Regions from separate parts of the Shewanella loihica PV-4 genome, predicted to be linked through region 1. Evidence: predicted binding sites of a transcription regulator. Region 1 holds the regulator's gene; the other holds the start of a gene.
What was found. The regulator FliA, encoded in region 1, starts transcription of late flagellar genes. The targets are predictions, from matches to a motif close to CTAAAGNTNNNNNNNNNNNNGCCGATA.
Positions count from the first base shown of each region.

Region 2: the regulator FliA is predicted to act here: its motif matches at 1,828-1,854, upstream of SHEW_RS07870 (flagellar protein MotY).

Region 1 covers NC_009092.1:1,590,797-1,594,491, forward strand. Annotated here, with positions in the region: gene flhF (flagellar biosynthesis GTPase FlhF) at 1-1,058, shown strand, start outside; gene SHEW_RS07095 (MinD/ParA family protein) at 1,063-1,944, shown strand; gene SHEW_RS07100 (RNA polymerase sigma factor FliA) at 1,937-2,656, shown strand; gene cheY (chemotaxis response regulator CheY) at 2,699-3,082, shown strand; gene SHEW_RS07110 (protein phosphatase CheZ) at 3,096-3,695, shown strand, end outside.
Region 2 covers NC_009092.1:1,741,926-1,745,620, forward strand. Annotated here, with positions in the region: gene SHEW_RS07860 (DUF3137 domain-containing protein) at 1-932, shown strand, start outside; gene rnt (ribonuclease T) at 1,032-1,745, opposite strand; gene SHEW_RS07870 (flagellar protein MotY) at 1,914-2,774, shown strand; gene SHEW_RS07875 (prolyl oligopeptidase family serine peptidase) at 3,384-3,695, shown strand, end outside.

The DNA of each region.
Region 1 (3,695 bases):
CCCAGGGATTGAAGGCGCCAAGCGATGAAATGGCCGCGCCTAATATGCATGGCGGCATGCAGGCTAATCCCCATGCCAACACACACGAGAGCCAGAATTTTAACCGTGCCAAGCGTGATAAGAGCGCGCCGGCCAGCGAGATCGAGTCTATGCGTGAAGAGCTGGCATCACTTCGCAACCTACTGACACATCAGGTGACCTCACTGCTGACTGAGCAGAAGAGTCGTCTGGATCCTGTGGGCGCCATGTTAGAGAGCCGCCTGCTGGATGCCGAGTTTAGCCCTGAGGTCGCCGCCAAGTTATCGGCCTTGAGCGAGCACTATGTGCCAGCGGACTTGGTGAAGGCCTTGCCACGCAGCCTGGCGAACATGCTCGACAACCAGGGGGACGACATCGTTCGTCAGGGCGGTGTGGTCGCCTTCGTGGGCCCAACTGGTGTGGGTAAGACGACGAGTGTCGCAAAATTAGCCGCTCGATTCGCCGCGCAGCATGGTTCAGATCAAGTTGCACTCATTACAACGGATCATTATCGCATTGGAGCCTATGAGCAGCTGGCAACCTATGGCAAAATAATGGGGTGCCCGGTCAAGCAAGCTCATGATCTCAATGAGTTGGAACAAATTCTTTATCAGTTCCGCAATCGCAAGCTAGTATTGATAGATACGGCGGGCATGGGACAGAGAGATGTGAGATTGTTCCAGCAACTTGATAATTTAACTGCAAATAGCAGATTACCTATTCGCAGTTATCTGGTACTGTCATCTACAAGTCAAAGAAGAGTGCTTGAAGATGCCGTCGCGCAGTTTACCCGGATTCCATTATCCGGCGCGATTTTGACCAAATTAGATGAATCAGTGGCCTTGGCACCGGCGTTGAGTGTGTTGATTCAAAGTGGATTACCTTTGAGTTATGTCACCGATGGACAAAGAGTGCCAGAAGATATGCAAGTGGCCGACACCTTAGCCTTAGCCAACAAGGCCCTGTCGGTACTCGAAAAGAAAGTGCAACCAATACAGAATAACGAAAGGTCATATGAACAGGCCTACGCATTTGAGTAATATAATGAGTCGGGATCAAGCAAGCGGTTTACGTATGATGAATCAACCATATAACGAAAAAGTAAAAGTAATTGCCGTAACCGGTGGTAAGGGTGGCGTAGGTAAAACCAGCGTGTCGATCAATACCGCCGTCTCCCTGGCCGAGAAGGGCAAGCGTGTGCTTGTGCTCGATGCCGACTTGGGGCTAGCCAACGTCGATGTCATGTTGGGCCTGAGAGCCGAGCGCAATCTCTCCCACGTATTATCTGGCGACGCTGACCTTGACGATATTATCGTACGTGGTCCAAAGGGGATTGGCATTATTCCAGCCACCTCTGGCACCCAGGCCATGGTCGAGCTGACACCGGCCCAGCATGCGGGCCTGATCCGTGCCTTCAGCGAGATGAAGACCCAGTTTGATATCCTGGTGGTCGATACAGCGGCAGGTATCTCAGACATGGTGCTCAGCTTCTCTCGCGCCTCTCAAGATGTGTTGGTTGTGGTGTGCGACGAGCCGACCTCTATTACCGACGCCTATGCTTTGATTAAGATTCTTAGCCGTGAGCATGGCGTATTCAGATTTAAGATTGTGGCAAACATGGTTAGAAGTTTGCGAGAAGGGATGGAGTTGTTTGCTAAACTTAGCAAGGTAACCGACCGTTTTCTCGACGTGGCCCTGGAGCTGGTTGCGACTATCCCCTTCGATGAAAACCTTCGCAAATCAGTTCGTAAACAAAAGTTGATCGTCGAGGCATTTCCTAAGTCACCGGCGTCAATTGCTTATCACGGCCTAGCGAATAAGATCATTAGCTGGCCAGTGCCACAACAACCGGGCGGACACCTGGAGTTCTTTGTAGAGCGATTGGTTCAACGTCCCGAATATCAAGAGGATCGTACGAGTGAGTAAAGCCGCTGCGTATACTTGTTTAGATAACAAAGCTTCTATTGTCGAACAGTATGCACCGTTGGTAAAAAGGATTGCTCACCATTTACTCGCTCGTCTACCCGCCTCGGTGCAATTGGATGATCTGTTACAAGCAGGTATGATGGGCCTGCTTGAAGCCTCGGCCAAGTTCGATGGCAGCAAGGGTGCCAAGTTTGAAACCTTCGCCGGTATACGTATTCGCGGCTCCATGCTCGACGAGATTAGGCGAGGAGACTGGGTACCCAGGTCGGTTCACCGTAATCAGCGACGCATAGCCCAGGTGATTGACGAGCTAGAACAAGAACTTGGACGTGACGCAAAAGACAATGAAATTGCGGATCGACTTGATATGACGCTCGATGAGTACCATCATATTCTTAATGATGTTTCCGTCGGGAAAGTAGTTGGAATTGAAGATCTTGGTGTATCGGTCGATGTAGTAAGACAGGAAGACGATCATCAGGACGACGCATTTGAGTCACTGGCAGAGACACAGTTCCACGAGGCCCTCGTCGAGGCGATTAAATTACTGCCAGAAAGAGATGGATTAGTTTTGTCGTTATATTATGACGAAGCATTAAATTTAAAAGAGATCGGTGCCGTACTTGATGTAAGCGAATCCCGAGTAAGCCAGATACACAGCCAGGCGATGCTCAGACTCAAAGCTAAACTCAAGCATTGGACCAAAATATAACGATTACATGAGCAATATAAAAACAGCTCCGCGGAGGAAACCTTGGACAAGAATATGAAGATTCTCGTTGTTGACGACTTCTCAACAATGAGACGCATCATCAAGAACTTGTTGAGAGACTTGGGTTTTAATAACACTCAGGAAGCAGATGACGGTTCGACAGCCTTGCCTATGTTGCAAAAAGGCGATTTTGACTTTGTCGTGACCGATTGGAATATGCCTGGCATGCAGGGGATCGACCTGTTAAAGGCTATCCGTGCTGATGACAACCTGAAGCACATTCCTGTGTTGATGGTGACTGCGGAAGCAAAAAGGGAACAGATCATTGCAGCGGCGCAGGCCGGTGTGAATGGCTATGTGGTGAAACCTTTTACTGCGGCGACATTGAAAGAGAAGTTAGACAAAATTTTCGAACGACTCGGTTAATCAAGGTTGAGCTATGCAGGCAGAAACTTCAGGGCTGATCAATCTAGCACAGGCCAAGCAACTCGTTGATCTGCTAGAGGCGGGTCAACAAGAGATGGCCGATGAGCTAATTCGCGATATCGCCAGCCCGATTCAGAAAGAGCTGTTTGACGAGGTGGGTCGCCTAACCCGTCAGCTTCACAGTGCCATAGTGGACTTTCAGGTGGACGGTCGTCTCGTGGAGCTGGCCAATAGCGAAATTCCCGATGCCAAAGAGCGCCTCAATTATGTCATCGACATGACGGAGCAGGCCGCCAATAAAACCATGGACGCCGTCGAAGAGTCTCTGCCTCTTGCAGATGCCCTTACCATGAACGTACAGGCCGTTAAGCCTTCTTGGGATCGCCTGATGCGTCGCGATATTCAGCTGCACGAATTTAAGGCGCTCTGCCATGATGTTCAGCAGTTTATCGAGCGCAGCGAATCCGATTCCAATCGTTTAAAAGAGTTACTCAACAACATATTGCTGGCCCAGGACTTCCAAGATCTGACCGGACAGATGATCCGCCGGGTGATCGAGCTGGTGCGAGAGGTTGAGAGTAACCTGGTCTCTATGTTGACCGTATTTGGCGAG
Region 2 (3,695 bases), 150 kb from region 1:
GGCGTTATGAGTCGGCTCGTCAGGCGGCGGCCGCTAAGTATCTGGCCCGCAGAAAAATAAGCGCTCCCGTCACCCTGATAGGATTACCTGTCTTTTTGGCATTTTTTGCCCTGAGTTTTTATGGCGCAATAGTGCTCGATTTTGAAGATGGCGTATTTTATATCGGCTTTGCCGGCGCCTTTTTATCTATCGTCGCGGTGGCAAGCGTTATCATCTGGGCGAGTAGCGAGATAAATCAATTGCGCACTAAGATAGTCGATGAGATCTATCCACTGCTGCTCGGCTATTTTGGCAAGAGCTTTGAGTTGAATCCGTCGAACTTACCCGAACTGGATGCTTATAAGGACTATGGTCTCTTTCCAAAATATGACAAGGGCTACTTTGACGATTCGGTTAAGGGAAAATACCACAATGTGCCTTTCCTGATGAGAGAGCTGACGCTACTCGAGTATAAAGGGACTAAAGACAATAAACCCCAATACAAGACCTTGTTCGAAGGGGTTTTGATTGAGTTTACGCTATTAAAGAAATTCTCTGGTAATACCCTGGTGCGTCAGGATAAAGGGGTTATTGGCAACAGCTTAGTGCAGTTTAAACAGAAGCTGACACGGGTAAAGCTGGAAGACCCAACCTTTGAGCGAGAGTTTCAGGTGTATAGCGACGATCAAGTCGAGGCGAGATATTTGCTAAATACGGCGACCATGGAGCGTTTGCTCTCACTGTCTCGTTTTTACCGTGGCGAACTAGAGGCGAGTTTTAAAGATGGACGACTGCTGATTAAGATCGCTTGCAAGCATAACTATTTTGAACCTAAACTGGATCTGTTAAAGCCACTGGATTTTGTCGAAGACATAGAGCAGGTGTTTAAGGAGATCTATGAGGTGTTTGATTTAATTAAAGCCCTGAATCTGGACAGTCGTACAGGGCTGTAAATATCGGTTTAATTATTGATAGCTCGCCGCATCCGCTACGAGCTATCAAGCTCTTACTATTAAGCTCTCATAAGAGTTACGATTGATACTCGCTATTTGTTAGCAGTTAGCACTCGTATCTGTGTCTTGCCCGCTAGCCGGCTCGCTGGCGGCTTCATCGCTACCTGTTTCTTCGCTAGGCGTGGCCACCGGCCAGCCGCCTAAGGCCTTCCACTTGTTGACGATATGACAAAACAGCTCGGCGGTGCGCTCGGTATCATACAGGGCGGAGTGAGCCTCTTTGTTGTCGAAGGGGATACCGGCAATCTCACAGGCCTTGGCCAAAACGGTATGACCCAGCGCCAGCCCCGAAAGGGCGGCGGTGTCGAAGGTAGCAAAGGGGTGAAATGGTGTGCGCTTGAGGGCGTTGCGCTCAATCGCCTGGGTGACGAAGCCGTGGTCGAAAGCGGCGTTGTGGGCCACTATGATGCTGCGGTGACAATTTGATGCCTTCTGGTGCTTCTTGACCTCTTTAAAGATCTCTAAGAAGGCTTCCTTCTCGCTGACGGCGCCGCGCAGTGGATTGCTTGGGTCTATGCCATTGAAGGCCAGGGCTTCTGGCTCTAGGTTGGCGCCTTCGAAGGGTTCGATATGATAATGCAGCGTCTTATCCAGCACCAAGTCGCCATTATCATCCATCTTCAGCAGGGTGACGGCGATCTCCAGCAACGCATCGGTTTGAGCATTAAAACCCGCGGTTTCAACATCTATGACGACGGGAAAGTAGCCACGAAATCTATGCTTAAGTTTGTGTGCGTCGCAAATATCGCTCATTAAAATATCCAAAGTGAAGAGTGGGGGGCTATTATGAAGTATCCGATGGGAGCTTGTCATGTTTGATTGGTCAATATATGGGCTAAAGGAATGCTAAATTAGGCCGATAGGGATAAGTAACGTAATTAACAAGAGTGACTGTCTATGTGGGTTAGGGTGCTATGTGCGATGACATTCGGGATTGGCTTGAGTCTGGCGACGACGGCGCAGGCCGAGTTGCGTCACTATGTGGCATCCCTGGAACAGTCTTCCTGGCGCCTGAGCGGCAATACCCCCATTATCTGTCGCCTGGAACATGAGATCCCATCCTATGGCAAGGCGGTGTTTACCAGCCGCGCCGGTAAAGATCATGATTTAAACTTTAGCCTGGATATGTGGGTCAAGCCTGACGAGGTGACCAGCGCCAAGTTGATGAGCATGGCGCCCGCCTGGCGCCCTGGTGTGGTATCCCGTCCCATAACCGATCTCACCTATCAGAAATATTTCAGTGGCGAGGTGCCTAAGAAGGCGGCCTGGTCCATGCTCAATGAGCTAGAACGCGGCATGCAGCCGACCTTCTATTATGCCGACTGGTACAACCGCTCCAGCAAGGTAGCCGTGGGACTGTCGGCCGCCAATTTTGGTCGTCGTTACGCCGAGTTTAAATCCTGTCTGGCCAATCTCTTGCCCTATAGTTTCGATGATATCGCCTTTACCGTGCTGACCTACGAGTTTGGCGGCTCTGAGCTGACCCGTTACTCCAAGGCGCAGATCGCCAAGGTGCAGGAGTATCTCTCTTATGATCCTGAGGTCGAGCTGGTGTTGATCGATGCCTATACCGACAGCTTCGGTGGCCGATCGGTGAACAAGAAGGTATCGGAGAAGCGCGCCAATTCGGTCAAACAGCTCTTCCTGTCGGCGGGTATCCCCAATGAGCGTATCCATACCTATGGTCACGGCGAGCGTCGCCACGTAGCATCTAACGACACCATAGATGAGCGGGCGCGTAACAGACGCGTGGTGATCCGCCTCAGCAAGCCGCTGGATTAGAGTAGCTTTATTGAGTTAATAATATTTATGGAAACCGGCCAACAAGGCCGGTTTTTTGTTATCGGCCCGGGATAGAAAGCGAGCGGTGGCAAAAGCCTGGTAAAGAACAGGCAAAAAAAAGCCCACTTAATCTTAAGTGGGCCGCAAATAAATCATTGCAATCAACAAATTGAAGGAAGGAAGTCAAGCATAAGAACCAGGGATGAATTCACGTGACTGGCACGGGAACTCGGAGTTCTTGTTTCCCATCTACCAGCGGGGTAGACACTTCCGGAAAACGAGGTGAATTATAGGGTCAGACCATTTGTCCTACAAACTAGAAAAATTCCCACCTTAGATTAGTATTTCTAATGTATAAAGAGGGTGTTTAAAGGGCCGAATTCACACATTTGGGGTATTTGCGCTTGATTACGCAAAATTGCTGCATAATTTCACGATTTATATAATTCATCCATGTTGTTTTTTTATTAACAAGTCAATTTCGCAAATGCCGGATTCGTTTATTTGTAGCCATTGCACGGTTTTTTTTTACTTGTATAGTACGAGGTTATTGGGCACTAGCTCACAGGTTTACCATTAATAATAACGAGATATCCAGGACGGCTACAGATGGCTCTTAAGACGATTTTATCCAAGCAAACCCTTTTGCTTGCCGGATTAGGTTTAACACTCATGGGTTGCCAGTACCATGCCAATGAAACGGCAGCAGCGCAGGCAGCGGTTCAGCCCCAGGGCGTGGTCGAAACAATTCACGGCGTACAGGTTGCCGACCCTTACCGTTATCTAGAGGAAGAGAGTGACGCGACCCATGCTTGGGTGAAGCAGCAGCAACAGGCTGGCCATGATTTTCTGGCGCAGCTGGAAAACAAGCAGGCGATCGTCGATCGCATCACCGAGCTGTGGAACTTCGAGAAAGTCACA